DNA from 3 places in the Amycolatopsis sp. NPDC104819 genome. Region 3 is predicted to be linked to each of the others. Evidence: riboswitches for the same ligand, from Rfam matches in the RefSeq annotation. Region 3 holds a riboswitch; each other region holds the start of a gene.
What was found. A riboswitch is a leader RNA that binds a small molecule or an ion and turns the genes downstream of it on or off. The one in region 3 is predicted to bind thiamine pyrophosphate.

Region 1 (10,010 bases), on a different contig from region 3:
GCTGGAGCTCGGTTACCGCCTGCACGGCTCACCGGCCGCGACCTTCGACGGTGACCAGGTGATCGTGGCCCAAGCGCTGCTGTGGCGAGGCGAGCAGGGCTGACGCCGGATCAGGCCGCGCGCCGGAGGTACATCCCGGCGTAGGAGCACCACGGCGTCCACGCCCGGGCTCGTTCGGACAGCGAATCCGGTGTGATGCCCAGGGTTTCGGCGCCCCGCCGGACGGCGGTGTCCCCGGTCAGCAGGACGTCCGGTGCGCCGAGGACGCGCATGAGCACGTAGTCCGCGGTCGACGCCGTGATGCCCGGGCACGTCAGCAGGTCGGCGCGCAGCTCGGCCGCGTCCCGGCCGACGTGGACGTCCAGCGTGCCCTCGGCCAATGCGGCCGCGACGCCGGCGACGGCCTCGCCCAGCTCCGCCGTCGCGATCTGGGCCGCCGTCGGGAACAGGCGCGTCACGCCCCACTCGCCCGGCACCTCGTCGCCGAGCGCCGCGGGAACGCGGTTGTCGAGCAGGGCGCGGAGCACCAGCTCGTCACCGTCGACCGTGCCCGGGACCCGGATGCCCGGCACGGCCTCGACCATCGGCGCCAGCGCCGGGTCGGCGCCGAGGACACGGGTGACCGCCGCGGGGTCGGCGTCCAGGTCGAGCAGCCGGCGCACCCGGCTGACCGCGCTGCCGAGGTCGCGCAGGTCGGTGAGCAGCAGCTCGCAGCGCACGTGGTCCGGCTCCGGCGTCAGCCGGACGCTGCCGCTGCCGTGGGCGAGCCGCAGCGTGCGGGCGAACGACGTCGCCGTGACTTCCTCGACGCCCGGTACCGCGTAGGCCGCGAAGAAGCGAAGCAACCCAGGCGCGTCGAATGGCGGCCTGAACGGCAACCGCAGGCTGAGGCGCGTCCCGCTGGCGTCGCCGTGACGGCCGCGTCGAGAAGCCGCGAAGGCGCGAAGCTGCGACGGCGTTGTCGCGAACACCTCGCGGATCGTCTCGTTGAACTGCCGCACGCTGGAGAAGCCCGCCGCGAACGCGACGTCCGTCAGCGGCAGCCCGGACATCTCGATCAGCAGCCGCGCCGAATGCGCTCGGTGCGCCCGGGCCAGCGCGAGCGGGCCCGCGCCCAGCTCGGCGGTGAGCACCCGGCCGAGCTGGCGTTCCGAATAACCGAGGCGCCGCGCGAGGCCCGGCACGCCTTCGCGCTCGACGGTCCCGTCGGCGATCAGGCGCATCGCCCGCGCGGCGAGGTCGGCGCGCACGTCCCAGTCCGGCGAGCCGGGCACGGCGTCGGGCAGGCACCGGCGGCAGGCGCGGAAGCCGTTGGACTGCGCGGCCGCGGACGTCGGGAAGAAGCGGACGTTCTGCTCCTTCGGCGTCGACGCCGGGCAGGACGGGCGGCAGTAGATGCCGGTGGTGCGGACGGCCATGATGAACTGGCCGTCGAAGCGTGAGTCGCGGGCGGTGACCACGCGGTAGCAGCGCTCGGCGTCGCGCCAGAGTGCGAGCGTTTCGGTGACCATGGATTCGAGCATGCCAGCAGGTCAGCGCCGTCGCTGGCGGAAATCCGACGGGGCGCTGGGCGCGTGGGGCCCGGCCGGGCGAGCCACGTAGACTGCGAGATCGTGAGTCTGACCCTCGGTATCGTCGGCCTGCCCAACGTCGGCAAGTCCACCCTGTTCAACGCGCTGACCCGCAACGACGTGCTCGCCGCGAACTACCCGTTCGCGACGATCGAGCCGAACGTCGGCGTGGTGCCGCTGCCGGACCCCCGGCTGGACAAGCTGGCGGAGCTGCACAAGTCGGAGAAGATCGTGCCGGCGGTGGTGTCCTTCGTGGACATCGCGGGCATCGTGAAGGGCGCGTCCGAGGGCGCCGGGCTGGGCAACAAGTTCCTCGCGAACATCCGTGAGGCCAACGCGATCTGCCAGGTCATCCGCGTGTTCGACGACCCGGACGTGATCCACGTCGACGGCCGGATCGACCCGTCGAGCGACATCGAGACGATCAACACCGAGCTGATCCTCGCCGACCTGCAGACGCTGGACAAGGCGCTGCCGCGGCTGGAGAAGGAAGCTCGGACCAAGAAGGAGAACAAGCCCGCGCTGGACAACGCGCAGAAGGCGAAGGAGATCCTCGACGCCGGGCGCACGCTCTTCCAGGCGCAGAAGGAAGTCGACTTCGACGCGCTGCGCGAGCTGAGCCTGCTGACGACGAAGCCGTTCCTCTACGTCTTCAACGCCGATGAGTCGATCCTCACCGACGAGGCCCGCCGCGAGGAGCTGGCGAAGCTCGTCGCGCCCGCGGACGCGGTGTTCCTCGACGCGAAGGTCGAGGCGGAGCTGCTGGAGCTGGACGACGAGGAGTCGGTCCGCGAGCTGCTCGAGTCGGTCGGCCAGCCGGAGCCGGGGCTGTACTCGCTGGCCCGCGCGGGGTTCCACACGCTGGGGCTGCAGACGTACCTGACGGCGGGCCCCAAGGAGTCCCGAGCCTGGACGATCCCCCAGGGCGCAACGGCCCCCCAAGCGGCGGGCGTGATCCACACGGACTTCGAGCGCGGCTTCATCAAGGCGGAGATCGTCTCGTACGACGACCTGATGGCGGCAGGCTCGATGGCGGCGGCCCGGGCGGCGGGCAAGGTCCGCATGGAGGGCAAGGACTACGTCATGGCCGATGGTGACGTGGTGGAGTTCCGCTTCAACGTCTGACGCGCTGTCTCCGTAGCGCTCGATCACTGGTTGTTATTTTCATTGGACGCAGGATAAACTGCGCCCAATGAAAGCGTCGCCGAGCCTGCTGCCCCTGCTGCGTTCGCGCATGCAGGGTGAGCTGCTCGCGCTCGTCCTGCTGCACCCGGAGCGCGAGTACACCATCACGGAGCTCGCCGACGCCTGTGGTGTCACGCCCACCGCCGTCCTGCGTGAGGTCGAGCGGCTCGTCGAGGGCGGGATCCTGGAGGCGCGGCGGGTCGGCCGGAGCCGGCTGGTCAAAGCCCGCACCGACACCCCTCTCTACCGGCCGTTGAGCGACCTCATCGCGGTCACCTTCGGGCCGATGCCGCTGCTCGCCGAGGCCTTGTCCGGGCTGGCCGGCGTGACCGAGGCCTTCATCTACGGCTCCTGGGCGGCGCGTTACCGCGGTGAACCCGGCCCGCCGCCCGGTGACGTCGACGTGCTCGTTGTCGGCTCGCCCGATCCGGACGAGCTCTTCGACCTGGCCGAAGGCGTGTCGCGGCAGCTGAACCGTGAGGTCAACGTGCACCGGATCTCGCCCGAGTCGTGGGCTGCTGAGAGCGCGGATCCGTTTGTCACCAGCGTGCGTGAACGTCCGCTGGTCCCGGTGAACCTCGGCCAGGAGGCCTGATGCCCCAGTGGAACCAGGGACGTGAGCGGATCGACGCGTTCATCACCCGCGGTGCGATCGAGCACGTTCCGGCGTCGCGGGAGGCCGCCGAGGCCGAGCTCGTCCGAGCGCGCACGCACCTGGCTTCGGCGCTGCGGCTGAAGGAAACCGATCCGGAAGGCGCGTACACGCTGGCTTACGACGGCGCGCGGCGTGCGTTGGCGGCCGTCTTGCAGAACCAGGGCCTGCGCGTGACGAGCCGGGGTGGGCACGTCACCGTCTACGAGGCTGTGCTCGCTCAGCTCGACCCGCCGTTGGGGCACGTGTTGCGCCCCTTCAACCGGATGCGGGCCCGCCGCAACGAAGTCGCCTACCGATCCTCGGAGGCGCCTTCGCTGACTGCGGAGGACGTGGCGGCCGACGTCCCGAAAGTGGAGGCCCTCATCGAAGTGGCCGAGAAGGCGATCCCGAACATGCCGCGGTACTGACGGCGGTGGTTCAGCCGAGCAGGCCCATCAGGGCGATGGCGATCAGCACCACCGCGGGGGCGAGGGCGTTGATCCAGGCGCGCTGGGCGGCGGTGAGGGTGGCGGTGCTGTTCATGGCTCTTCCTAAGGCCGAATCCGATGCTTCCGCCCTGCTCAGCGCGCTGATCTTGCCGTTTGTTAGCGGCTGTGATCGAACTCACCGGCATCCGGGTGACGGCGGCCGCGGGCGGTGAACCAGAGCACACCGCCGGCCGCTGCCACCATCGTCGCGAATGCCGCCGTGCCGACCACGATCGCCTGCGTCATGACTCGTCTCTCCTAGCAAAGTTGTTTACCGAGAGACGTCGAAACGGCCAGAAAGTGCACTCAGCGTAACCGAGGTCACAACGAAGAAAGCACCGAGTCGATCTCGGCGGCCAGCGAGAAGTCCTTCTCCGTCAAGCCGCCCGCCGAGTGGGTCGAGAGGCGGAACGTCAACGTGCGCCAGCGGATGTCGATGTCCGGGTGGTGGTCGGCCGCTTCGGCGAGCACCGCGACGCGGTCCACCACCTCGATCGCCTGCGGGAAGCTCGCCAGCTCCACCTCGCGGGAGATCACCGCGCCGGACCGGGTCCAGCCGGCGCCCAGTCGTCCGTCGGCTTCGGAGTCGCTCAAGATTTCCGTCATGTCTCCATGGTCGTACGTCCTGGACTAGGCTGCACGGTTGCCACGGGAGTCCGGTCAGCCGGGCTGAGAGGCGGGTCACCCCGCGACCGTTCGCACCTGACCGGATCATGCCGGCGAAGGGAGGGCTCTTCCTCCTCGTCCGGTGAAAGTGCAGGAGGGTAGATGAAACGCAGGGCTGTTCGCGCCGCGACGGCCGTCGCCGCCGTCAGCGCCGTCGCCGCGGCGTGCTCGCTGTCGGACGGAGACGGTGGCACGCAGCAGACGCCCACCGTCACCCTCGTGACGCACGACTCCTTCCTGGCCCCGCAGGAGGTGCTCGACGCCTTCCAGAAGCAGTCGGGCATCAAGATCTCCGTGCTCAAGCAGGGCGACGCCGGATCGCTGACCAACAAGCTCGTGCTGACCAAGGCCAACCCGGTCGGCGACGTCGCGTACGGCGTCGACTCGACCTTCGCCTCGCGCGCGCTCACCGAAGGCGTCTTCGAGCCCTACACCAGCCCGGAGGCCGACCGCGGGCCGCAGCGCTACGCCGTCGATCCCGAGCACCGGCTCTCCGCGGTCGACGTCGGCGACGTCTGCGTCAACGTCGACACGAACTACTTCACGAGCAAGGGCATCGCGGCCCCCGAGACCTACGACGACCTCGCCGACCCGAAGTACAAGGACCTGCTGGTCGCCGAGGACCCGGCGACCGCTTCGCCCGGGCTGGCGTTCCTCCTCGGCACGGTCGCCAAGTACGGCGAGGCGGGCTGGAAAGACTACTGGACCAAGCTGAAGGCCAACGGCCTCAAGGTCGTCAGCGGCTGGGAAGAGGCCTACACCAAGGACTTCTCCGGCTCGTCCGGCAAGGGACCGCGCCCGATCGTCGTTTCGTACGCCTCCTCGCCGGCCGCCGAGGTGGGTGACGACGGGAAGCCGCGCACCAAGGCGCTGCTCGACACCTGTTACCGGCAGGTCGAGTACGCGGGGGTGCTGGCGAACGGCAAGCAGACCGAGAGCGCGCGCAAGGTCGTCGACTTCCTGCTCTCGCAGCAGTTCCAGGCGACGGTGGCCGCGAACATGTACGTCTACCCCGCGCGCCAGGGGGTCGACCTGCCCGCGGGCTGGGCGCAGGTCGCGCCGCTGCCGCAGAAGCCGCAGACGCTGCCCGCGGACCAGGTGCAGGCCGGACGCGAGAAGTGGATCGGCGAATGGCGCACGCTCGTGCAGTCCTAGCCCCGCCGAGGACGGCCCGCGGCCTCGGCCTGACCCTGCTCGGCCTGGCCCCGATCGGCTTCCTGGTCGTGTTCTTCGCCTGGCCGGTGCTGGCGATCGTCGGCCGCGGGTTCGCCGCGGGCGGGCTCGACGTCGTCCTTGGCGACCCGCGGACCTGGCAGCTAGCCGGGTTCACGGTGGCGAGCGCGGCCGCGTCGACGGTGGTCGCCGTGCTGGCCGGGCTGCCCGTGGCGTTCGTGCTGGCCCGGGTGAAACTGCCCGGCGTCGGCCTCGCGCGGACGCTCGTTCTGGTGCCGTTCGTGCTGCCGACCGTTGTGGTCGGGCTGGCGTTCCGGGCGCTCTGGCCGGACGGCGGCGTGCTGCCGATCGTGCTGGCCAACGCCTTCTTCAACGTCGCCGTCGTCGCGCGGACCGTCGCCGGGCTGTGGGCGCGGCTGGATTCGCGGACGACCGACGCCGCCCGCGCGCTGGGCGCGTCACCGTGGCGGGCGTTCCGCTCGGTGACGCTGCCGGCGCTGGCGCCCGCGATCGCGTCCGCCGCGGCCGTGGTGTTCCTGTTCTGCGCCACCAGTTTCGGGGTGGTGCTGATCCTCGGCGGCGCGAAGTACCGGACCCTGGAGACCGAGATCTACCTCCGGACGGTCGACCTCCTGGACCTCTCGGGCGCGGCGGCCCTTTCGCTGATCCAGTTCGCCGCCGTGGTCGCCGCTCTTGTCCTCGGCGGGCTCGCGCGACGTCGCAAGGAAGGCGCCCGGACCGGGGCCGGCCAGGCGCGGCGCCCGCGCGGCGGGGAGTGGTGGGCCGTCGGCGCCGCGGGGGTCGTCCTGGCTCTGGTGCTGACGCCGATCGTCGCGCTGCTCGCCGAGTCGGTGTCGAGTTCGGACGGCTGGAGCCTGGCCGGTTATCGAGCGTTAACCAGCACTGGCGAGAAGGGTGCGCTGCAGGTGTCCGGCTGGGACGCCGCGGTGAACTCGCTGAAGGTGGCCGTCGACGCGACGCTGCTCGCGATGGTCGTCGGGGTGCTCGCGTCCGTGGTGCTGGTGGCGCTGCGGCGGTCGCCGACGAGGGCTGCGCGCGGGCTCGGCGAAACCATGGACGCCGTGCTGATGCTGCCGCTCGGGGTGTCCGCGGTGACGGTCGGGTTCGGGTACCTGGTGACGCTCGACGCGCTGCCCGGCGACCTCCGGACGTCGCCCTACCTGGTGCCGCTGGCCCAGGCGCTGGTGATCATCCCGCTGGTCGTGCGGATGGTGCTGCCGGTGCTGCGCTCGGTTGATGTCCGATTGCGGCAGGCCGCCTCGACGCTCGGGGCGAGCCCGCTGCGGGTGTGGCGGGAGATCGACCTGCCGCTGACGCTGCGGCCGCTGGTCGCGGCCGCGGGGTTCGGGTTTGTCGTCGCGCTCGGCGAGTTCGGGGCGACGAGCTTCCTGGCGCGGCCGACGGCGCCGACGCTGCCGGTCGCCGTCGCGTCGCTGATGGCGCGTCCGGGGGAGCTGAACAACCAGATGGCGTACGCCGCGTGCGCGCTGCTGATGCTCGTGACGGTGCTGGCGGTCGCGCTGATCGACCGGCTCGGGGCCGCGCGCGGCCGGGTGGGAGAGTTCTGATGGCGCTGTCGGTGCGGGACCTGACGGTCTGCTACGGATCGTTCACGGCGGTGCGCGACGTCCGGCTGGACATCGCCGACGGCGAGGTGCTGGCGCTGCTCGGCCCGTCGGGCTCGGGCAAGTCGACGCTCCTGCGCGCGATCACCGGGCTAGAGCCGTCGGCGCGCGGCACGGTGAGCTGGGACGGCGACGACCTCGGCGCGGTGCCGGTCCACCGCCGCGGCTTCGGGCTGGTCTTCCAGGACGGCCAGCTGTTCGGCCACCGTGACGTCGCCGCGAACATCGCGTTCGGCCTGCGGATGCACGGCGTACCCCGCACGCAGTGGGCTTCGCGGGTGGCCGAGCTGCTGGCGCTGGTGGGGCTCTCCGGCTTCGAACGCCGGCGCGTCACGGAGCTGTCCGGTGGGCAGGCGCAGCGGGTCGCGCTGGCCCGTGCGCTGGCGCCGAAGCCGCGGCTGCTGCTGCTCGACGAGCCACTGTCCGGTTTGGACGCCGGGTTGCGCGAGCAGCTGGCGATCGACCTCGCGGACCTGTTGCGGCGCAGCAAGATCACGGCGCTGCTGGTGACGCACGACCAGGAGGAGGCGTTCACGCTCGCCGACCGCGTGGCGGTGCTCGACGCGGGCGAGGTCCGCCAGGAGGGCGCGGTCCGGCGCGTGTGGCGCAACCCGGCGGACGAGGACGTGGCCCGGTTCCTCGGCGTGACGACCTTCGTGGCCGGCGTCGCGGCGGGCGGAGTGGTGCACACGGAGCTGGGTGACGTCGCGCTCCCGGACGTCGACGACGGCCCGGTCCGGCTCGGCCTGCGGCCGCATGCTTTGCGAGTGGCCGCGGAAGGCGTGCCGGGCGAAGTCGTGGCGGCGGTGCACCGGCGGGAGCACGTCCGGCTCGTCGTGAAGCTCGAAGAGTCCACAGTGGACGCGGTCGCGCCGGCGGCGTCGGACCTGCGGGCCGGGGACGCGGTGACGCTGGAGTTCGACCCGGACGGCGTCGCACTGGTCGGCTGACTCAGCCGGCCCAGTGCGCGAGGAGGTCCAGCGCGGACTCCGACGGACTGCCGGGTTCCGCGGTGAAGGTCACCAGCCGCTGGCCCGAGGAGTCCGGCAGCTCGAAGTTCTCGAACCGCAGCGTCAGCTCGCCCGCGACCGGGTGGCGGAAGCGCTTGCGCCCGTGCGTGCGCTGCTGCACCACCCGGCCCGACCACAGCGTCCGGAACGGCTCGCTCCGCAGTGTCAGCTCCCCGATGAGGGTCGCGAGCGCCTGGTCGGTCGCGTAGCGCGCCGCGACCAGCCGCAGCTGGCCGACCGTGGCGCGGGCGACGTCGGGCCAGTCCGGGAACACTTCGCGGCTCGCCGGGTCGAGCAGGCAGAACCGGGCGAGGTTGCGGGCCGGCGTCGCCGCGAAGTCGAAGAACAGCTGCGCGGACAGCGGGTTCCACGCGAGGACGTCGAGCCGGTGGTCGAGGACGAGGGCGGGGACGCGGTCCAGCTTCGCCAGCAGCTGCACGAGCTCCGGGCGGGCCCGGCGGGCCGACGGCGGCCGGGCGGGCCGGGCCGACGCGAGGTCGTGCAGGTGACCGCGTTCGACGTCGTCGAGCCGCAACGTCCGGGCCAGCGCGTCGAGGACCTCGGGTGACGGGCCGCGCGCCCGGCCCTGCTCCAAGCGGACGTAGTACTCGACGCTGATCCCGGCGAGCTGCGCGACCTCCTCGCGCCGCAGTCCGGCCACCCGTCGCCGGGGGCCGGTGAGGATTCCGCTGCCGGCCGGCGTCGCCGCTTCGCGGCGCGACTTCAGGAAGCGGCCCAGTTCCCGGTCCATGCGTGCCAGTGTGCGGCTCTTCCGCGCCGCGGACCTGGCCCTGCTGGTACCAGGAACGGCGGACCGTCCCCACGACAGGGGCTGGGACCGCGGGCCGGCGCGCGGCAGGCTCGGCCGGGACGAAAGGACTTCCCATGTGCCACAGCACCGAAAGCCGCCCGCCCGCACCGCCGATCCGGGGCGAGGTGGCGGCGGACGGACCCCTGACGCTGACCTCGAGCGTCGAGTTCCTCGCCCACCACGCGGTGCCCGCCGCGCCGAACGGCCGCAAGATCGTCCTGCTGCCGGACGTGCGCGGGGTGCACGCCTTCTACCGCGACCTGACCCGCCGGTTCGCCGAAGCCGGGTTCGAGACGGTCGCCGTCGACTACTACGGCCGCACCGCGGGCCTCGGTGCGCGGGACGACGCGTTCGACTGGGAAAGCCACCTGCCGCAGGTGCGGCCGGACGACGTCGCGGAAGACGTCGCGGCCGCACGGGACTTCCTCGGCGACGGGCCGGTGTTCACCGTGGGCTTCTGCTTCGGCGCCGGTCAGTCGTGGCGGCTCTCGGCGGCTGACCTCGGCCTCGCCGGGGTGATCGGCTTCTACGGCCTGCCGAAGCTGGTCGAGGACGTCGTCGACGACCTCGAAGCACCGATGTTGCTGCTGCTGGCCGGCGAAGACGTCGCGACGAGCCGCGCCGAGTTCGACGCCTTCACCGGTTCGCTCGACGCGGCCGGCGTGCCTTACGAGCAGCACATGTACGCGGGCGCGCCGCATTCGTTCTTCGACCGGTCGCACGCGGAGTGGGGCGAGGCCTGCGACGACGCGTGGCGCCGCATCCTCGCCTTCACTCAGCCGTCGCGAGTGGACAGTCGTGCGTAGGCCAGCGACAGCCCGATCAC
Region 2 (10,010 bases), on a different contig from region 3:
TGCTGGTCGTCGGCATCGCGGTGATCCCGGCGACCGGGCCGTTCGCCGTCCTGCGGTCGCTGCGCGTGCTCCGGGTGCTGCGGCTGATCTCGGTGGTGCCGTCGATGCGGAAGGTCGTCTCCGGACTGCTCGCCGCGATCCCCGGCATGGCCTCGATCGCCGCGCTGCTCGCGCTGATCATCTTCGTGGCCGGGGTGATGGCGACGAAGCTGTTCGGCGTCATCTCGCCGGAGAACTTCGGTGACCTCGGCACGTCGCTGTTCACGCTGTTCCAGGTGATGACCGGCGAGGCGTGGCCGGACATCGCGAAGGAGATCATGGTCCAGGCACCGATGGCCTGGATCTTCTTCGTCGTGTACATCCTGGTGTCGAGCTTCGCGGTGCTGAACCTTTTCATCGCCGTCGTCGTCAGCGGCATGGAGGACGAGCTGCGCCAGGACATCCGCGAGGAAGAGGCGAAGCAGGCCGAGACACAGGCCGCGGCGAACCAGGAGATCCTCGACGAGCTCCGCGCCGTCCGCGCGGAGCTCGCCGAGCTGCGGCGCGAACAGGTGGCTTAGCGGAACGCGGCGAGGTTGCGGGCGACCCAGGCGGCGAACGACCGCGGCGGCCGGCCGAGAACCTGCTCGACGTCCGGGCTGACCCGCAGCTCGGCCGCGCTCGGGGCGCCGAGGATGTCCAGGGTGTCGTCGGCGAGCTCACCCGGCATGGTCTGGGTCATCCCGGCCTTGGCCTCTTCGCGGGTGAGCTCGTGGAACCGCACGGGCGTGCCGAGCGCGGCTTCGATGGCCGACGTCTGCCCGCGCGGCGTGATCACCTCGGGGCCGGTCAGCTCGTAGGTGCCGCCGGTGTGCCGGTCGTCCAGCAGGCAGGCCGCGGCGACCTCCGCGATGTCCGCCGGGTCGATGATCGGCACGCCGACGTCCCCGAACGGCGCGGCGACGACCTGCCGCGTGCGGACGGATTCGGCCCACCACAGGGCGTTGGACGCGAACCCGCCCGGCCGCAGGATCGCCCAGTCCAGGCCCGACTCCCGCACCCGGTCCTCCAGCGCGCGCATCGCGACCCGCGTCGTGCCGAAGGGCCTGGTCACCACCCCCAGGGTGGAGAGCAGGACCACCCGGCGGACCTCGGCGGCCGCGGCCGCGTCGAGGGCACGGGCGGGGTCGGCGCCGGTGGCGTGCAGGTCGCCGGACAGCAGCAGGAACACCGCCTTCGCTCCGGCCAGCGCCGGCTCCAGCCCGGCCGGCTCGGCGAGGTCGGCCACCACGTGCCGGACGCCGTCCGGCACCGCCGCGGCGTGCCGCGACACCGCCGTCACCTGCTGCCCCGCCTCGGCCAGCGCCCGCACCAGCGGCCGGCCCACGTTCCCGGTAGCCCCGGTCACCACGATCATGAAAGCTCCTTCGTCCGATGTCGTCACCGACGCTAGGAGCCGAGCTAACTTCTGGTAAGGACATACCTTTGGGTAAGCTCATGACATGACCGGAGGCTCACAGCTCACCCCGACCGCCGCCGCGGCCCGGTATGACGTGTTTCACACCGACTGCCCCGCGCGCGACGTCGTCGACCACGTGACGAGCCGGTGGGGCATCTGGGTCCTGATCTCGTTGCAGAGCAACGACCTCAGGTTCTTCGAGCTGCGCGAGAGCATCGAGGGCATCAGCGAGAAGATGCTCGCCCAGTCCCTGCGCGCCCTGGTCGAGGACGGCCTGATCTGGCGGCAGGTCGAGCCCACGACACCGCCCCGGGTCACCTACGGGCTGACGGAGTTCGGCCGGGACGTGGGCGAGCCGCTGGCGGAGCTGTTCGGCCGGATCACCCGGCGGCTCATGCCGGACGGGCAGCCGGCTTAGCGGTCTTCGTCGGCGATCAGCGCTTCAAGCGCCGGAATCGCCGCCGTCAGGGCTTCACGGTGCTCAGGCGACAGCCGGTCCAACCGCCGGTTCAGCTCCTGCACGCGCGTCGAGCGGACACCCGACACCAGCCGCTCACCCTCTTCCGTCGCTTTCGCCAGCCACGCGCGGCGGTCGACCGGATCCGGCTCGCGGCTCACGTACCCCGCCTCGACGAGGGACGCGATGATCCGCGACATGGTCGCCGCGGCGACACCCTCCTTCGCGGCGAGGTCGCCGAGGCGCAGCTGACCGGAGATCACCAGCGTCGCCAGCGCCGAGATCGCGCCGTGGCCGGGGCCCGGCACGCCGGCCTGCCGCAGTGACCGGGACAGCCTCCCGACGGCGAGGTACAGCCTGCCCGAGACGTCCTGGACCGAGGTGCTGGTCACGGCTGGCTCCTTCTGCCCTGCCCCGCCGCGGGTGCGCCGGAAAGTGCCGTCCACCTTACGGGTTCGCGGTGCACGTTCGGCGTTAAGGCACCAGGTTCACCGGGGTGGGCTCGACGCGTGCGCCCAGAAACGCTGCGGCACCCGGCCGGCCTCGCGGGCCAGCCGGCCGGCGACGACACCCGCCCGCATCGCCGCCGCCATCCGCTCGGGGTCCGCCGCGCGGGTGACCGCCGTGGACAGCAGGACGGCGTCACAGCCGAGCTCCATCGCCAGCGTCGCGTCCGACGCGGTGCCGATTCCGGCGTCCAGGATCACCGGCACGCCCGCCCGCGAGACGATCAGCTCGATGTTGTGCGGATTCCGGATGCCGAGGCCGGTCCCGATCGGCGCGCCCAGCGGCATCACGGCGGCGCAGCCGGCCTCCTCCAGGCGCAGCGCGAGCACCGGGTCGTCGTTCGTGTAGGCGAACACGGTGAAGCCGTCGGCGGCCAGCCGCTCGGCGGCGTCGAGGGTTTCGATCGGGTCCGGCAGCAGCGTCCGGTCGTCGGCGTGCACCTCGAGCTTGATGAGATCGGTATCCAGCGCCTCGCGCGCCAGCTGCGCGGTGAGCACGGCTTCGGCGGCCGTGCGGCAGCCCGCGGTGTTCGGCAGCAGCTCGATGCCCAGCCTTTTCAAGAGTTCGAGGACGCCGGAGCCGCCTTCGGCGTCGGCTCGGCGCATGGCGACAGTCGTCAGCTCGGTGCCGGAGGCGACCAGCGCGCGTTCGAGCACGGCGAGGTTCGCCGCGCCGCCGGTGCCGATGATCAGCCGCGACCGGAGCTTGGCAGTGCCGATGACCAGCGGTTCGACGTCCACTTCAGCCTCCCTGGACCGCGGTGAGCACGTCGACGCCGGCGCCCTTGGGCACGGCGGTGGCCGCCCAGTCGCTCCGGCGGACGACGACGCCGTCGACCGCGACGGCGATCCCGGGCCGCTGCCCGCCGGACGCCTCGAGGATGTCGGCGACCGTGGCGCCGTCCGGGAACTCCGTCCACTTCCCGTTGAGCTTGATCTCCATCACACGTGCTCCTTCTGGTGCAGGCGGTCGGGCGAAGCCGCTTCGGTGCCTTCAGGCGGCTTCTCACCCTCGAGCCAGGCGACCACGGCGTCCGCGGTCACCGGGGCCATCAGCAGGCCGTTGCGGTGGTGCCCGGTCGCGGCGAAGACGCCGTCGTCCAGGACACCGAGGTACGGCAGCGCGTCGCGGCTGGCGGCCCGCAGGCCCGCGGCGACCTCGGCCAGCTCGTACTCGGTGATCGCGGGGAAGACCCGTTCGGCGCCTTCGATCAGCTCACGCACCCCGCGCGCGGTGACGGCCCGGTCGAAGCCCGCTTCGTACTGGGTGGCGCCGAGGACGAGCTCCTGGTCGCCGCGCGGGACGAGGTAGATCGGCCGGCCCTCGACGACGGCCCGCACGGTGTGCGACGGCGGCGGCAGGCAGCCACGCCGGGGTTTGAGCCGGAGGATCTCCCCCTTGAGCGGGCGGACGGCGTCGGCGAGCTGCGGGTGCAGCCGCCCGGTCCACGCTCCCGCGGCGAGCACGACGGCGTCGGCGTCCGGGATGGCCGTGACGCGTTCACGGACGAACCGGACATCCCGCTTCTGGCAGGCCGCGTACAGGGCGTTGAGGAGTTTTCGGTTGTCCACGGCCAGGTCGCCGGGCACGTGGAGTCCACTTCGGACGGACCCGACGCCGGGTTCGAGACGTTTGGTCTCGCGGCCGGTGAGGCGGTCCGCCGCGCGGCCGATCGAGTGCAGGTAGCCCGCGAGGATGTCGAGGTGACCGGCGTCGGCGCTGTCGAACGCGACCACGAGCGTCCCGTGCCCGGCCAGGCCGGGGTCGACGCCGTCGGCCGCGAGGTCGCTCGCGAAGCCGGGCCAGCGTCTCAACGACTCTTCGCCGAGGCTGAGGACGTCTTCCTCGCCAGGCCAGGCCTCGGTGACCGGGGCGAGCATGCCGCCGGCCAGCCAGGACGCGCCACCTCGGACGGGCTCGGGGTCGTACAGGGTGACCTGGTGCTTCCGGCCGGCGGCACGCCAAGCCGTGGACAGGCCGATCACTCCGCCGCCCACCACTGCCAGGTTCGTCATGGGATCACGCTCCCTGCGCCGGCATGACCCGGATCAGGTTCCACGGTCGGAGCGGCAGCTCCCTCTCAGCCCGTGCCTCGGGCTCCCGTGCGGACTCGTTCACCCTAGCTCGCGAGGTACGGTCGCCGCTATGCCCGCCCTTTCCGGTGACAAGATCCGCGCCCGCCTCGACGCGGCGCGCCTGTACCTGTGCACGGACGCCCGCACGTCCCGCGGCGACCTGGCCGCCTTCGCCGACGCGGCCCTGGCCGGCGGCGTCGACATCATCCAGCTGCGCGACAAGACCGGCGCCTTGGAAGCCGCGGGAGAGATCGCGGCGCTGGAGGTGCTGGCCGAGGCGTGCGAGCGGCACGGCGCGCTGCTGTCGGTGAACGACCGCGCGGACGTCGCCCTGGCGGTCGGCGCGGACGTGCTTCACCTCGGCCAGGACGACATCCCGGTCCCGCTGGCCCGGCGGATCCTGGGTGACGACGTGGTGATCGGCCGCTCGACGCACTCCGTCGGCCAGGCCTCGGCGGCCGCGTCGGAGCCGGGCGTGGACTACTTCTGCACGGGCCCGTGCTGGCCGACGCCGACCAAGCCCGGCCGGTCCGCGCCGGGCCTCGACCTGGTGCGCTCGACGGCGGCGGCCACTCCGGCGCGGCCCTGGTTCGCGATCGGCGGCATCGACGTGCCGCGGCTCCCGGAGGTGCTGGAGGCGGGCGCGTCCCGGATCGTGGTGGTCCGGGCCATCACCGAAGCCGAGGACCCCGAAGCCGCGGCCCGGGAACTGCGCGCCCGCCTGCCCTGACGTCGCCGGTCAGGGCGTCGGCGTGCTCGCCGCGCCCTGGCTGGTGGGCGGCGCCGCCGAGGTCGACGGCGGCTGGGCCGTCGTGCTCGGGGTGGTCGGCGTGGTGGTCGGGGACTGCGACGATGTGGTCGGCGGGGCCGAGGTCTCCGTGGTCGTCTCGGTGCTGGGCGTCGGCGAGTTCTGGGTGTCCTCGGGCGACGTCGAAGGGGTGGTCGACGGGGTTTTGTCCGGCTGGCCGCCACCGCCGCCGAAGATCTTGCCGATGCCCGCGCCGGTGCCGCCCGCCACGCGACCGCCCGTGGCCGCGTCGACCCCCACTATCGCCAGGATCGCCACGGCGAACGCCACCACGCTCGTGCCGATCACCAACGGCCAGCGCAGTTTGCGCAGCCGGGACGGCTCCTCCTCAGGAGGTGAGTCCGGCCGGGGCAGCTGGACCGTCGGCTGGTCGGTCAGCGCCACTTCGGAACCGGTTCCACCTCGCCGCCGGATGCCCGACGTCGCCAGCTGCCGGGCCTTCAGCGCGGCCGCGCGCGTGCGCTGCAGCGAGCGGAGGTAGATCTCGCCGCCGACCGTCGTGATCACGCTCGCCACACCCGCGCCGACCACCGTGCCCGCCACGCCGAGCGTCGAGCCCAGCAGCGCCGCGGTCACCGCCGCGAGCGCCGCCGCCATCACCTGCGCGATGCGCAGACCGGACTTTTCTTCCTTCGCCGTGTCCAACTCGGAAGCCGCTGCTTTCTCCTTGCTCATGATCCCGATCCGGTAGTAAGTCTTCTCCCCTGTCCAACGTGTAAGGCGCGCGGGAAACTCCCCGCGTTGCCGCGACGTGAGAAGCACCACTCCGACTGTCCATAATGGACGCTTATGGCCGAACACTTTCTTGACATAATCGGCACATGGAACTGGTGACGATCTCTGACATCGAGGCGGCCGCGAAGCGCGTCGAAGGTGTCGCCGTGCGCACGCCGCTGTTGCTCCAAACGTGGGATCCGCGTGGGTCCCTGTGGCTCAAACCCGAGTCGCTGCAACCGATCGGCGCGTTCAAGGTGCGTGGTGCGTTCAACGCGATCGCCACGCTCGACGATGAGCGGCGCGCCCGCGGAGTCATCGCGTACTCGAGCGGCAACCACGCGCAGGCGGTCGCGTACGCCGCGCGCGAGTTCGACGTGCCCGCGGTGATCGTCGTGCCGGACATCGCGCCGCGGATCAAGGTGGAGGCCACCCGCTCGTACGGCGCGGAGGTGATCGAAGTGCCGATCGGCGAGCACGAGGCCAAAGCGCACGAACTGGCCGCCGAACGCGGGCTGACCCTCGTGCCGCCCTACGACGACGCGGCCATCATCGCCGGGCAGGGCACCGCGGGCCTGGAGATCGCCGAGGAGCTGCCGGACGTCGAGGTGGTGCTGGTGCCGGTGAGCGGCGGCGGGCTGGCCTCCGGTGTCGGCGTCGCGATCAAGGCGCGCTGCCCCGGCGCGAAGGTCGTCGGCGTCGAACCCGCGCTCGCCGGCGACACGGCCGAGGGGCTGCGGCTCGGCCGCCAGGTCGACTGGCCGATGGCCGACCGCGCCCGCACGATCGCCGACGGCCTGCGCGCGCAGCCGTCCGAGCTGACCTTCGCGCACCTGAAGGAGGTCGTCGGCACGATGGTCACGGTCACCGAGGACGAGATCCGCGACGCCATGCGCGTCCTGGCCGGCAAGGCCCGCCTGGTGGCCGAGCCGAGCGGCGCGGTGACCACGGCGGCGTACCTCCACCACGCGGCCGAGCTGCCGGAAGGCCGCACGGTCGCGATCGTCTCGGGCGGCAACGCGGACCCGGCCCTCTTCGCGGAGGTCCTCGCGGGTTAGCCCGGCGTTACGACCCGGCGACCGGGCTGCCGCGGCGGACGTGCGTCGGCGGGCCCTCGACACCGCAGTGGTAACACTCGCCCAGGTGCGGGGACTCGTCGGCGGCCGGAGCCGTCGGCTCGGACGGTGGAGCCAGGACGCCATTGTGGATGCCCAGCGCGATCAGCCCGCCGGCGATCGCCAGCACCGCGCAGATCACCAGGGCCATCCGCCAGCCCGCGGTGAGCGCGACAGGGTCGGCGTACGCGGACCCGGTCAGCCCGGCCGCCGCCGGCAGCACCGCGACGGCCAGCAGCCCGCCGGAGCGCGCGATGGCGTTGTTGACCCCGGACGCGACACCGGCGTAGCGGTCCGGGGCCGCGGCGAGCACCGTCGCGGTCACCGGGGCGACGACGGTCGCCAGGCCGAGCCCGAACACCACCACCGCGGGCAGCACCGTGCCGAGGTAGGACGCGCCGGGCGCGATGCGCAGCATCAGCAGCATCCCGATGCCGACGACGATCGGTCCGACGACCAGCTGCAGGCGCGGGCCGATCCGCTGGGCGAGCGCGCCCGAGCGGCCGGAGAGCAGCAGCATGATCACCGTCAGCGGCAGCCCGGCCAGCCCGGACGCCGTCGGCGAGTAACCGAGCGACACCTGCAGCTGCATGACCAGCAGCATCATCACGCCGCCGAGCGCCGCGTACATCGCGAAGGTCAGCGCGTTCGACAGGGTGAACGTCCGGTCGCGGAACAGCGACGGCGGCACCAGCGGCTCCCGCGAGCGGTGCTGGACGAAGACGAACGCGGCGAGCCCGACGATCCCCAGCACGCCCGCGACCAGCACGATCGGGTCGCCGATGCCGCGTCCCGGCGCCTCGACCAGCGCGCCGGTCACCCCGGCGAGGCCGATCGCGCCGAGCGCCGCGGCGCCGAAGTCCGGGTGGCCGGTCGCTTGCTCGTCGCGGGACTCCGGGACGAACCGGCGCGCCATCAGGACCACGGCGATCGCGATCGGCACGTTGATCAGGAACGCCAGCCGCCACGACCAGACCTGCACCAGGAAGCCGCCGAGCAGCGGCCCGGCGGCGGCCGCGATGCCGCCGAGGCCGGACCACGCGCCGATCGCGCGGGCGCGCGCGTCGTGCGCGAAGGACGACTGGAGGATCGCGAGCGACCCGGGGGTCAGCAGGGCGCCGCCGATGCCCTGCAGGATGCGCGTCACGACGAGCACCTCGGTGGACGTCGCCGCCGCGCACAGCCCGGAGGCGACGCCGAACCAGACGACGCCGATCAGGTACATGCGGCGCCGGCCGTAGCGGTCGCCGAGCGAGCCGGCGACCAGGATCAGCGCCGCGAGGGCCAGCATGTAACCGTCGAGGATCCACTGGAGACCGGCGACGGAGGCGTGCAGCTCCTCGCCGATGCGGGGCAGGGCGACGTTGACGATCGTGCCGTCGAGCATCGCCATGCCGGACCCGAGGATGGTGGTCGCGAGCACGCCCCGGGCCGCCCCGGTGCCCCACCGGATCCCGGTGTCTTCAGTGGCTGTCACGTGCCCACTCCACCGTGCGCGGAGACGCCCGTCAACCGCGTGGTTACGGCAGCAGCGTCGTCACGAACTTGTAGCGGTCGCCGCGGTAGACCGAGCGGGCGAACTCGACCGGCTTGCCGTCGGTCGCGAACGAGTGCCGGGTCAGCATCAGCACCGGCATGCCGACGTCCGCGCCGAGCATCTCGGCCTCCTGCGGCCCGGCGAGCGAGGTCTCGATCGTCTCCTCCGCGCGTTCGAGCTCGACGCCGTACTGCTCGCGTAGAACGGCGTACAACGATCCCCCCGCGGAAATGTGCTTGCGCAGCCCGCGGAACCGGCCGGCCGGGAGGTGCGACGTCTCGAGCGCCATCGGCTGCGAGTCCGCCAGTCGAAGCCGTCGAAGGCGAAGAATTTTCGCACCGGTGCGGATTCCGAGGAGCTTCGCGAGGTCACCCTCGGCCGGCAGCTCGTCGAGCTCGAGCAGCTTCGACGACGGCTTCAGGCCCTGCTTGCGCATGTCTTCGGTGTAGGAGGACAACTGCAGCCGCTGGGCGAGCTTCGGCTCGGCCGCGAAGGTGCCTTTTCCCTGCACACGGTGCAGGCGGCCCTCGGCGGTGAGGTCGGCCAGCGCCTGGCGCACGGTGGTGCGGGAGACCGTGAACTCCCCGGCGAGCGCGCGTTCGGTCGGGATCGGCGAGCCGGGCGGCAGCACGTCCAGGAGGTCGAGGAGGTGCTGTTTCAGTGCCCAGTACTTGGGCTCGCGCTGCCCGCGCATCCCGGCGACGGCGCCCGCCTCGCCCGTGGTGGTGGTTTCCAACATGCCCGACTCCCTATGTCTTCCCTCATACGCGCCACGTCCCCGTAAGAAACGTACCCTTTTCCCCAAACGCGCCGCCCCACTAACATTGGTCTAGACCTGACCGACGCCGCCTGAGTCCGGTACATAATGCCGGAGGTGGAGAGGAAAATGATGACCGAACAACGGCCCGGCGAGCACATGGCCGCGGAGATCGCCCAGCAACCGGACGTCCTGGCCGGACTGGTCGAGCGTCAGGCGGAAATCGCCGGGGTGGCGGAAAAGATCTCACAACGGCCCCCGCGCTTCGCTTTGCTCGCCGCGCGTGGATCAAGTGACCACGCAGCGTTGTATGCGAAGTACCTGATCGAGGTACTGCTCGGCCTTCCGGCTGGTCTTGTTTCCCCGTCGACGGCGACGCTGTACGGCGCGCGCCCCGATCTGCGGGACGTGCTGTTCGTCACGGTCAGCCAGAGCGGTGGTTCTCCCGACCTGATCGAGGTCACCGAAACGGCGCGGCGCCAGGGCGCGCTGACGGTGTCCGTCACCAACACGCCCGACTCGCCGCTGCGGGCGGCGTCCGAGCTCGGGATCGACATCGGCGCGGGCGTCGAGAAGGCCGTCGCGGCGACCAAGACGTACTC
Region 3 (10,010 bases):
GCCGCGCCCACCGACGAGGCCGACGTGCCGGGGGTGCTGCTCACCGACGACGTCACCATGTCGAACCTCGGCGTCACCGAAGGCGCCGAGGTCGTGGTCGCGCCGGCCGAGGTCGCGGCGGCGAAGACGGTGACCGTCGCGGGGTCGCGGCTGGCCAGCGTCTCGGTCAGCCCGCACATGCTGCGGCTCGCCCTGATCGGCAAGGTCCTGACCGTCGGTGACGCCGTTTCGCTGCTGCCGCAGGACCTCGCGCCGTCACCGGGGTCCGACGCGGCCGGCCTGCGCGGCCAGCTCTCTCGCGCGATCGGCGCGACCTGGACCAACGAGCTGCTCACCGTCACCGCGACCGAGCCGGCCGGCGCGGTCGCCGTCGGGCCGTCCACTGTGGTCGTCTGGCGGGACGGCGCGCGCCCCGCCCCCGAGCCCGCCACGCCCCGCACGGCGACCGCGCTCGTCCGCACCTCCGCCGTCACCGCGGCCGAGGAGTGGATCGACGCGGAGATCGTCGAGGACGAAATCACCGTCCAAGAGACCGCCGAGCCGGCCGTGCCGCTGGCCGACCTGATCGGCGCCGAAGCCGCCGCGCGCAAGCTCGCCGAGTGGTTCGACCTGGCCTTCCACCGGCCCGAGCTGCTCGCGCGGCTGGGCGCGCCCGCCCACCTCGGCGTCCTGCTGTCCGGGCCCGAAGGGGTCGGCAAGGCGACGCTGGTCCGCTCGGTCGCGAGTGACGCCGACATCCGCGTGGTCCCGGTGGCCGCGCCGAACCTCGCCGTGCTCGACCCGAACGTCGCCGTCGCGCGCCTGCGCGAAGCCATCCGCGCGGCCGAGGAGCCCGCGGTGCTGCTGCTCACCGACGTCGACGCGCTGCTGCCCGCGGCCACCCCGCCGCCGGTGGCCACCGTCGTGCTGGAGGAGCTGCGGACGGCCCTGCGGCGCGAGCGGTTCGCCGTCGTCGCGACGACGGCCCGCGCGGAGTCCGCCGACCCGCGGCTGCGCGCCGCCGACCTGCTTGACCGCGAGCTCGGCCTGGCGCTGCCGGACGCGAAGATCCGCCGTGAGCTGCTGAACGTGCTGCTGCGCGACGTCCCGCTCGACTCGGGCATCGACTGCGGTGTCCTCGCCGAGAAGACGCCGGGGTTCGTCGCGGCGGACCTGATCGCGCTGCGGCGGGACGCGGCGCTGCGGGCCGCGCTGCGCCAGCGTGAGACGGCCGAGCCGCGGATCTCCCAGCAGGACCTGCTGGACGCGCTGGCGACCGTCCGCCCGGTGTCGCTGTCCACTTCGGACAACCTGGCGACCGGCGGGCTGACCCTGGACGACGTCGGCAACATGGTCGACGTCAAGCAGTCGCTCACCGAGACGGTGCTGTGGCCGCTGCGGTACCCGGACTCGTTCGCGCGGCTCGGTGTCGAACCGCCGCGCGGCGTGCTGCTCTACGGGCCGCCCGGCGGCGGCAAGACGTTCCTGGTGCGGGCGCTGGCCGGCACCGGCGCGCTGAACGTCTTCGCGGTCAAGGGCGCCGAGCTGATGGACAAGTGGGTCGGCGAGTCCGAGCGCGCGGTGCGGGAGCTGTTCCGCCGCGCCGCCGAGGCCGCGCCCGCGCTGATCTTCCTGGACGAGATCGACGCGCTCGCCCCGCGCCGCGGCCAGTCGTCGGACTCCGGCGTCGCCGACCGCGTGGTCGCGGCGCTGTTGACCGAGCTCGACGGCGTCGAGCCGATGCGCGAGGTCGTCGTGCTGGGCGCGACGAACCGGCCGGAGCTCGTCGACCCGGCGCTGCTGCGGCCGGGACGGCTCGAGCGGCGCGTCTACGTCCCGCCGCCGGACGCCGAGGCCCGCGCCGCAATCCTGGTGGCCAGCTCGAAGAACACGCCGCTGGCCTCCGATGTGGACCTGGCGGAGATCGCGTCCACTCTGGACGGTTATTCGGCCGCCGACTGCGCGGCCCTGATCCGCGAAGCGGCCCTGACGGCGATGCGCGAGTCCCTGGAGGCCCGCGAAGTCACGGCGGCGCACCTGGACGCGGCGAGGAAGGCGGTCCGGCCGAGCCTCGACCCGGCCCAGCTCGCGACCCTCGAGGCGTACGCGAAAACCCAGGCCGGAGAGTGAAAAAGGGGCGTCACCCGCGGGTGACGCCCCTTCGGGGGAAGATCGTCAGCTGCCCTTGTGGCCGGACTGGTATTCCTTCGTCACGATGATGATCAAGCCCGGCGTCGCGCTCTCTATCCCGGGGAACCGCGGCTCGGCCTTGATCCCGAACTCCTGCGCGAGCTGCTTCGCCGCCGCTTCCTCGTCGGTGCCCGGCCGGTAGAACGCCGTGGTCGTCGGGATGGTGCCCTGCGAGTAGTTGCCGACCTCGTTGACCGTCCAGCCGCCGCCACGGAAGTCGTCCGCCGCGCGGTCCGCCAGGCCCTTGATCGTCGAGTTGTTGAACACCCGGACGGTCACCCACTTGTTGCCCGCCTGCTGGTCGCCACCCGGCTGCCCGGGCTGACCCGGCCGGCCGGACGTCGGCTGCCCCGGGGGCGGGGTGGTCGGCGACGGCGGAGTGGGCGACGTCGGACTGGGGGTCGTCGACGGCGGCGTCGACGGTGAAGTCGGCGGCGCCGACGTCCCGCCGGACGTGCCCGGCTGCGTGGCCGTGCCGCTCGGCCCGGCCTCGTTCGACCCGTCACCCCCGCTCAGCGCGGAGATCCCGCCGATCACGGCGGCCACGATCGCCACACCGACCAGAACGACGCCCGCGGCCTTCATCGGCCGGGACATCCCCGAAAACACGCTCATTTCAGCTCGATCCCCAGTCGCCGGGCGCCACGCTTGCGCTGCCGGGCGGCGCGCGTCTTGCGCAGCCGCTTCACCAGCATCGGGTCGGCTTCGATCGCCTCCGGCTTCTCCAGCAGCTTGTTGAGCAGCTGGTAGTAGCGCGTTGCCGACAGATCGAAGCGCTCGCGGATGGCGTTCTCCTTCGCCCCGGCGTGTCGCCACCACTGACGCTCGAACGCGAGGATCTCGACCTCGCGTTCGGTCAGGCCGGGCACGGGCTTCGGCGGCGACGGCTGCGGCTCAGCCATCGACTCCGCGGCGTCCATCCGAGTCCCTCTCAATCGGGCGTCATGGCGAATCAGACCTAGCTCCTCCGCGGGCGCCATTCAACCACGGAAGCGGCCGCCGACGTGGGCATCCGCGTCGGCGCGTCACGGTCTGGTGCAGGTCTACCAGAAGGGTCCGACTAAACTGCGTGGTCGTGACCATCCACCCCATCGTGATCGCCGGCGAACCCGTGCTGCACCAGCCGACCCGGGAGATCACCGAGTTCGACGAGAAGCTGAGCACCCTCGTCGACGACATGTTCGAGACGATGTACGCCGCCGAGGGCGTCGGCCTCGCGGCCAACCAGATCGGCCTCGACCTGCGGGTGTTCGTCTACGACTGCCCGGACGACGAGGGCGTGCGGCACAAGGGCGTCGTCGTCAACCCGAAGCTCGAGACCTCGGAGATCCCGGAGACCATGCCGGACCCGGACGACGACTGGGAGGGCTGCCTCTCGGCGCCCGGGGAGTCGTACCCGACGGGCCGCGCGAAGTGGGCGAAGGTGACCGGCGCCGACATCGAGGGCAACCCGATCGAGGTCGAGGGCACCGGCTACTTCGCCCGCTGCCTGCAGCACGAGACCGACCACCTGGACGGGTTCATCTACCTGGACCGCCTGGTCGGCCGGCACGCGCGCGCGGCGAAGAAGATGCTGAAGGCGAACAAGTGGGGCGTCCCGGGCCTGTCGTGGCTGCCGCCGCGCACCCCGGAAGACGACGGCGCCGTCATCTGACCCGGCCGGTCGTGAGTGGTAATTAGGGTTAGAACCCGAATTACCACTCACGACATCTTCAGCAGCCGAGGAAGTGGCAGCGGACCACCTTCGGCGTCTCCAGGGTCGAGCCCGCCTTGACGTCCCAGGCCAGCCGGACGTACTGCGCGTGCGTCCAAGCCAGCGGGGTCGCCGACGCGTTCGGCGTGCCCACCGGGAAGCCGGTCTGACCGGACGGCGGGTTCTCGTCCCACACCTGTTCCGGCATGGTCTCCGCCGAGCTGCTCACCCGGCCGAGGTCACGCAGCCGCCGCGCGGCCGACGCCGGGTCGCCGAGCGTCAGCTCGTACTCTCCGCGCTCCCCCGCCAGCAGCGGCCAGAGCCGGCCGAACGTCGTGCGGCTCTCGGCCGGGAACGTGTAGTCCCACGGTGAGCCGTCGGCCTGCTCGCCGTAACCGTCCTTCGTGTACCGGTGCCAGAACTGCCCGGTCGGCGTGGTGAACGCGATCTCCTTGTCAGTGACGCGGACGCTGTTGCGGATCACCGGGTCGTCGGCGCGGTAGATGCCGAGCCGCACCAGGTCGAGGAACCCGGCGTCGGTGACCGCCCGCTGGTCCATCGTGACGCTCGAGTTGCCGAGGTTGTACGTCGTCCCGGCGTTCGCGTTGCCGTCCTTGGTCAGCCGGACGAAGTACGGGTCCTTCGACAGCGGCCCGTTCGTGGTGATCGTCTGCTTCGGCAGGTCGGCCTTGAACTGGTCGGCCGCGGCGAGGTAGCGGGCGGCGTCCGCCGAAGCGCCGTTGTGCGTGGCGAGGTCCGCCGCGCAGACGAGCCCGGCGATCACGGAGGCGATCGTCGACGGCGACCACCCGTCCTGTTCCTCCCAGCGCTCCTGCTGGGTCCACGGCGACGCCTGACCGTTGGGTCCCTTGTAGGACAACAGGAACTCGGCCGCCTTGCGCACGCCGGGCCAGACGTCGGCGCGTCCGAGCTGCTGGGCCAGCACGATCGGGAAAGCGGTTTCGTCGAGCTGGACCGACGTCCAGTACGGCACGCCGTCCACCCGGCTGTTCTGCGGCAGGTGCCCGTCGGCCTGCTGCTGCGTGCCGAACATGTAGGTCACCGCACGGTTCGCGGCCGCGGTGTCGCCGCCGGCGGCCAGCCCGGTCGCGATCTGGTAGAGGTCCCGCGGCCAGACCAGGTGGTAGGTGCCGGACGGCGACCACTCGGGGTCGTTGTTGCCGAAGCGCCACGGCATGCTCGGCGACGCGATGAACGCGCCCGGGTGGTGCTTGTCCTCGCTCGCGGCGAGCGTCAGCATCGACGCCTTGTAGAGGTCACGCTCGCTGTCGGTCTTCAGCGACGACGGCGGTTTGCTGATTCCGCGCAGGTACTGCTCCCAGCCGCGGTCGTAGGCGCGCGTGATGTCGCGGACGCCGCGTCGCTGCGACGCCTGCGCGCTGCCGAGCGCGTCGGACGCCTTCGCGCCCATGCCGAGCGCGAGGGTGACGTGCCGGTTCCGGACGCCGTCGGCGCTCGTCTGCCCGGTCAGCACGACGTTGCCCTTCGCGGCGGTGTCGTAGGTCTTCAGCTTGAACGTCGTCATGAGCTGCGCGGTGCCGTCGGAGTTGCCCGCGTAACCGACGCTGGTCCGCACGAAGGCGGGTTTCGCGGTGAGCGCGGCGGCGTTCGTGGCGTCCGCCGCGGTGACGGCGTCACCCTTGCGCGCGGCCGAGTCGTCGGAGCCGTCGTTGGTCAGGTCCGGGTCGGCGACCGCGTAGAGCTGGTACGGCCGCCCGGTGAGCGACTGGAAGTCGACGTCCACCAGCACGGTCGTGGCGGCCGGGTCGGTGACGTAGGTCTTGCGCAGCCGCCAGCGGTGCTGGTCGTCGGTGATGGTCTGCTCGTAGGTCAGGCTGTCGTCGTCGGTCCGGCGGACCTGCTGCGACTTCTCCGCGTAGTCGAGGTCGGCGAAGCTGCGGCCGTCCGTGACGACGAAGTTCATCGACCGGACGCTCGGCGTCGACAGGTCCGGGTAGTAGACCTCGGACAGCTGCCCGCCCTGGAGCGTGAACCAGACGTTGCTCGACCGGTTGTGGGCGGTGCCGAAGCCGGTCTTGTTCGCGGGCAGCCAGCTCGGATGGGTGCCCGGGGCGCCGGGCGCCTCTCCCTGGGCCGCCGCGATCCCCGGGACCAGCCCGGTGACCAGCAGCCCGGCGAGGGCGCCGAACATGAGTTTGCGCATATCAACCCCACAGAAAGTCACTTCTGCACCGTTACAGAAGCGCCTGGAAGTGTCTCGCCGATCCTTCACGGGCGCATGGTCCGATCCGGTGAACCACTGACCGTCACTGGTCCGGTCGGCGGTTCACGGACAGCGAACTCCCTCCGGCCGGTTTCGAGCGCAGACTTGTAGTACCTGCAACGGTGTAATCGAGGTGCCCATGGAAGACGCGATGGACGCGTACTCGCGCGCGGTGAGCACGGTCGCCCGGACCGTCACCCCGCACGTCGCCGGGGTGCAGCTCGCGCGCGGCAGCGGCTCGGCCGTCGTCTTCGCCGAGGACGGCCACCTGCTCACCAACGCCCACGTCGTCGACGACCACCGGCGTGGTGTCGCGACCTTCGCCGACGGCAGCGAAGTGCCGTTCGACGTCGTCGGCGCCGATCCGCTGTCCGATCTCGCCGTGCTGCGGGCGCGCGGCGAGACGCCGTCGGCCGCCGAGCTCGGGGACGCCGACCAGCTCGTCGTCGGGCAGCTCGTGGTGGCCATCGGCAGCCCGCTCGGCTTCTCCGGCACGGTCACCGTCGGGGTCGTGAGCGCGCTCGGCCGGGCCCTCCCGGTGCGCCACGGCCGCGCCGGGCGCGTGATCGAAGACGTCATCCAGACCGACGCCGCGCTCAACCCGGGCAACTCCGGTGGCGCGCTCGCCGACTCCACCGGCCGGGTCGTCGGGATCAACACCGCGGTCGCCGGCGTCGGGCTCGGGCTCGCCGTGCCGATCAACACGACCACTCGCCGGATCATCGACACGCTCGTGGTCGAAGGCCGGGTGCGGCGGGCGTACCTCGGCGTCGTCGGCGTGCCCGCGCCGCTGCCGGACGACATCGCCGAGCGCACCGGCCAGACCGCCGGGCTGCGGGTGCGCGAAGTCGTCGCGGGCGGGCCCGCCGCGCTGGCCGGGCTACGCGCCGGCGACCTCGTGCTGACCGTCGGGCGCACCCGCGTCTCGGACGCGCAGGGCATCCAGCGGCAGCTGTTCGCGGAAGTGATCGGCACCGCACTGCCGATCACCGTGCTGCGCAACGGAGCCATGGTCGACGTCTACGCCACTCCGGCCGAGTTGGTCGGGTGACTTGAGTATCGCGCCCCGGCGTGGCATGGTCGGTGGCACAACACCAACGCGGGAGCTCGCGCCATGGCGGGCTGAGAGGGTGACTGGGGTTCTCCCGGCGTCACCGACCGCATGAACCTGACCGGGTAATGCCGGCGTAGGGAGTGAAAGTCGTTGACGACGCTCGAAAACAATGCTGCCCTCAATGTCACGACCGGCCCGATCACGGGCTCGCACAAGGTGTACCACCAGACCGAATCCGGGCTCCGTGTCCCGGCCCGCCGCATCGACCTCTCGAACGGCGAACATTTCGACGTCTACGACACTTCCGGCCCCTACACGGATCCGGAAGTGTCGATCGACGTCCACAGTGGACTCCACCGGCTGCGCGCCGGGTGGGCCGACGGGCGTGAGCACAACACCCAGCTCGGCTGGGCCAAACAGGGCGTGGTCACGCGGGAGATGGAGTACATCGCCGCCCGCGAACGGGTTTCGCCGGAGTTCGTGCGGGACGAGGTCGCGCGCGGCCGGGCGGTGATCCCGGTCAACCGGCGCCACCCCGAGTCCGAGCCGATGATCATCGGCAAGAACTTCCTGGTGAAGATCAACGCCAACATGGGCAACTCGGCCGTCTGGTCGTCGGTCGAGGAGGAGGTCGACAAGATGGTGTGGGCGACCCGCTGGGGCGCCGACACGATCATGGACCTCTCCACCGGCAAGCGGATCCACGAGACGCGCGAGTGGATCATCCGCAACTCGCCGGTCCCGGTCGGCACCGTGCCGATCTACCAGGCGCTCGAAAAGGTCAACGGCGAACCGGAAAAGCTGTCGTGGGAGGTCTACCGCGACACGATCGTCGAGCAGTGCGAGCAGGGTGTGGACTACGTCACGGTGCACGCCGGCGTGCTGCTGCGCTACATCCCGCTGACCGCGCGGCGCGTCACCGGGATCGTCAGCCGCGGCGGCTCGATCATGGCCGCCTGGTGCCTCGCGCACCACCAGGAGTCCTTTTTGTACACGCACTTCGAGGAGCTCTGCGAGCTGCTGCGGCAGTACGACGTCACGTTCTCCCTGGGCGACGGCCTGCGTCCGGGCTCGATCGCCGACGCCAACGACCGCGCCCAGTTCGCCGAGCTGGAAACCCTCGGCGAGCTGACGCACCTCGCGCGCTCGCACGACGTCCAGGTGATGATCGAGGGGCCCGGCCACGTGCCGATGCACAAGATCAAGGAGAACGTCGAGCTGGAGGAAAAGCTCTGCGGTGAAGCTCCGTTCTACACTCTCGGTCCACTCGCGACGGACATCGCGCCGGCGTACGACCACATCACCTCGGCCATCGGCGCGGCCCAGATCGGCTGGTACGGCACGGCGATGCTGTGTTACGTCACGCCGAAGGAGCACCTGGGCCTGCCGAACCGCGACGACGTCAAGACCGGCGTGATCACGTACAAGATCGCCGCGCACGCCGCCGACCTGGCCAAGGGGCACCAGTACGCGCAGGAGTGGGACGACGAGCTGTCCAAGGCGCGGTTCGAGTTCCGCTGGAACGACCAGTTCAACCTCTCGCTCGACCCGGACACCGCGCGCGCGTTCCACGACGAGACGCTGCCCGCCGAGCCGGCCAAGACGGCCCACTTCTGCTCGATGTGCGGCCCGAAGTTCTGCTCGATGCGGATCACGCAGGACGTCCGCAAGTACGCCGAGGAGCACGGTCTGTCCACTGTGGAGGCCATCGAGGCCGGGATGGCGTCGAAGTCGGCGGAGTTCACCGAGTCCGGCGGCCAGGTCTACCTGCCCGTGGTGCAGCCGTGACACCGCCCACCGCCCTCACCATCGCCGGATCGGACTCCGGCGGTGGTGCGGGCATCCAGGCGGACCTGCGCACATTCTTCGCCCATGGCGTCCATGGCCTGGTCGCGCTGACGGCGGTCACGGTCCAGAACTCTTTGGGCGTGCAGGGTTTCACCGAGATCCCGGCGGACGTCGTGGCCGCGCAGATCAAGGCGGTGGCGTCCGACATGGGCGTCGGCGCGGCGAAGACGGGCATGCTGGCCACGGCCGAGATCATCCGCGCGGTGGCCAAAACCCTCGACGAGGTCGGCGGTGAGATCCCGCTGGTGGTCGACCCGGTGGCGGCGTCGATGACCGGGCATTCGTTGCTGCGCGAGGACGCACTCGAGGCGATCCGCACGGAGCTGTTCCCGCGGGCGGTCCTGATCACCCCGAACCTGGACGAGGTCCGCCTGCTGACGGGAGTGTCCGTTGTGGACACGGCGTCCCAGCGCGCGGCGGCGGAGGCGTTGCTGGAGTTCGGTTCCCGCTGGGTGCTCGTCAAGGGCGGCCACATGACGGGTTCGGCGGAGTGCGTGGACCTGCTGTCGGACGGCAGTTCGTTCATCTCCCTGAGCGGTCCCCGGTATGCGACGGAGAACACCCACGGCGGCGGCGACACACTGGCGTCGGCGATCACTTCGGGCCTGGCGAAGGGCGTATCGGTGCCGGACGCGGTGGCGGCGGGGAAGAAGTTCATCGAACGCTGCGTGGCGGAGGCCTATCCGCTCGGTGCGGGGGTCGGACCGGTGTCGCCGTTCTGGGTGCTGCCAGACTGAGCAGGTGAGAGAACCCGACGAGCTGTGGGCGGCCCTGTCCGAGGAGCTGCGCGCCGAGATCGACGGCCTGCTCGCCGACGGCCACTTCGTGCACGCGATCCTCGCCCTGCGGGAGAAGTCGGGCCTCTACCCGGTGCCGGGGATCAACGAAGGCAAGGGGCTGGCGGGCTTCCGCACCGCTCTCCTGCACGAGCGCGGCCTGCTGAAACCGCCGCCGGAGCACACCGTGGACGGCATGCTCGCCGAGGTCTCGGCGCGGGGCCT

Region 1: another riboswitch for thiamine pyrophosphate. It lies ahead of ACZ63E_RS13075 (thiamine ABC transporter substrate-binding protein); the one in region 3 lies ahead of thiC (phosphomethylpyrimidine synthase ThiC).
Region 2: another riboswitch for thiamine pyrophosphate. It lies ahead of thiO (glycine oxidase ThiO); the one in region 3 lies ahead of thiC (phosphomethylpyrimidine synthase ThiC).

The regions. Positions count from the first base shown of each region.
Region 1 is NZ_JBVJON010000004.1:59,888-69,897, forward strand. Features, by position in the region: gene ACZ63E_RS13040 (DUF1737 domain-containing protein) at 1-103, shown strand, start outside; gene ACZ63E_RS13045 (DNA-3-methyladenine glycosylase 2 family protein) at 111-1,511, opposite strand; gene ychF (redox-regulated ATPase YchF) at 1,614-2,696, shown strand; gene ACZ63E_RS13055 (ArsR family transcriptional regulator) at 2,764-3,351, shown strand; gene ACZ63E_RS13060 (hypothetical protein) at 3,351-3,818, shown strand; gene ACZ63E_RS13065 (hypothetical protein) at 3,996-4,124, opposite strand; gene ACZ63E_RS13070 (4a-hydroxytetrahydrobiopterin dehydratase) at 4,200-4,484, opposite strand; TPP riboswitch at 4,517-4,624, shown strand; gene ACZ63E_RS13075 (thiamine ABC transporter substrate-binding protein) at 4,647-5,699, shown strand; gene ACZ63E_RS13080 (ABC transporter permease) at 5,675-7,306, shown strand; gene ACZ63E_RS13085 (ABC transporter ATP-binding protein) at 7,306-8,313, shown strand; gene ACZ63E_RS13090 (helix-turn-helix transcriptional regulator) at 8,315-9,124, opposite strand; gene ACZ63E_RS13095 (dienelactone hydrolase family protein) at 9,259-9,990, shown strand; gene ACZ63E_RS13100 (ABC transporter permease) at 9,960-10,010, opposite strand, start outside.
Region 2 is NZ_JBVJON010000034.1:4,066-14,075, reverse strand. Features, by position in the region: gene ACZ63E_RS45855 (ion transporter) at 1-560, shown strand, start outside; gene ACZ63E_RS45850 (SDR family oxidoreductase) at 557-1,396, opposite strand; gene ACZ63E_RS45845 (winged helix-turn-helix transcriptional regulator) at 1,482-1,856, shown strand; gene ACZ63E_RS45840 (MarR family winged helix-turn-helix transcriptional regulator) at 1,853-2,287, opposite strand; gene thiG (thiazole synthase) at 2,384-3,142, opposite strand; gene thiS (sulfur carrier protein ThiS) at 3,144-3,344, opposite strand; gene thiO (glycine oxidase ThiO) at 3,344-4,417, opposite strand; TPP riboswitch at 4,411-4,516, opposite strand; gene thiE (thiamine phosphate synthase) at 4,548-5,207, shown strand; gene ACZ63E_RS45815 (hypothetical protein) at 5,217-5,960, opposite strand; gene ACZ63E_RS45810 (threonine ammonia-lyase) at 6,107-7,057, shown strand; gene ACZ63E_RS45805 (MFS transporter) at 7,065-8,591, opposite strand; gene ACZ63E_RS45800 (GntR family transcriptional regulator) at 8,635-9,390, opposite strand; gene ACZ63E_RS45795 (SIS domain-containing protein) at 9,538-10,010, shown strand, end outside.
Region 3 is NZ_JBVJON010000033.1:357-10,366, reverse strand. Features, by position in the region: gene ACZ63E_RS45710 (AAA family ATPase) at 1-2,109, shown strand, start outside; gene ACZ63E_RS45705 (LytR C-terminal domain-containing protein) at 2,155-2,784, opposite strand; gene ACZ63E_RS45700 (DUF3263 domain-containing protein) at 2,781-3,089, opposite strand; gene ACZ63E_RS45695 (peptide deformylase) at 3,245-3,823, shown strand; gene ACZ63E_RS45690 (glycoside hydrolase family 15 protein) at 3,882-6,047, opposite strand; gene ACZ63E_RS45685 (S1C family serine protease) at 6,247-7,158, shown strand; TPP riboswitch at 7,197-7,318, shown strand; gene thiC (phosphomethylpyrimidine synthase ThiC) at 7,312-8,949, shown strand; gene thiD (bifunctional hydroxymethylpyrimidine kinase/phosphomethylpyrimidine kinase) at 8,946-9,746, shown strand; gene ACZ63E_RS45670 (hypothetical protein) at 9,751-10,010, shown strand, end outside.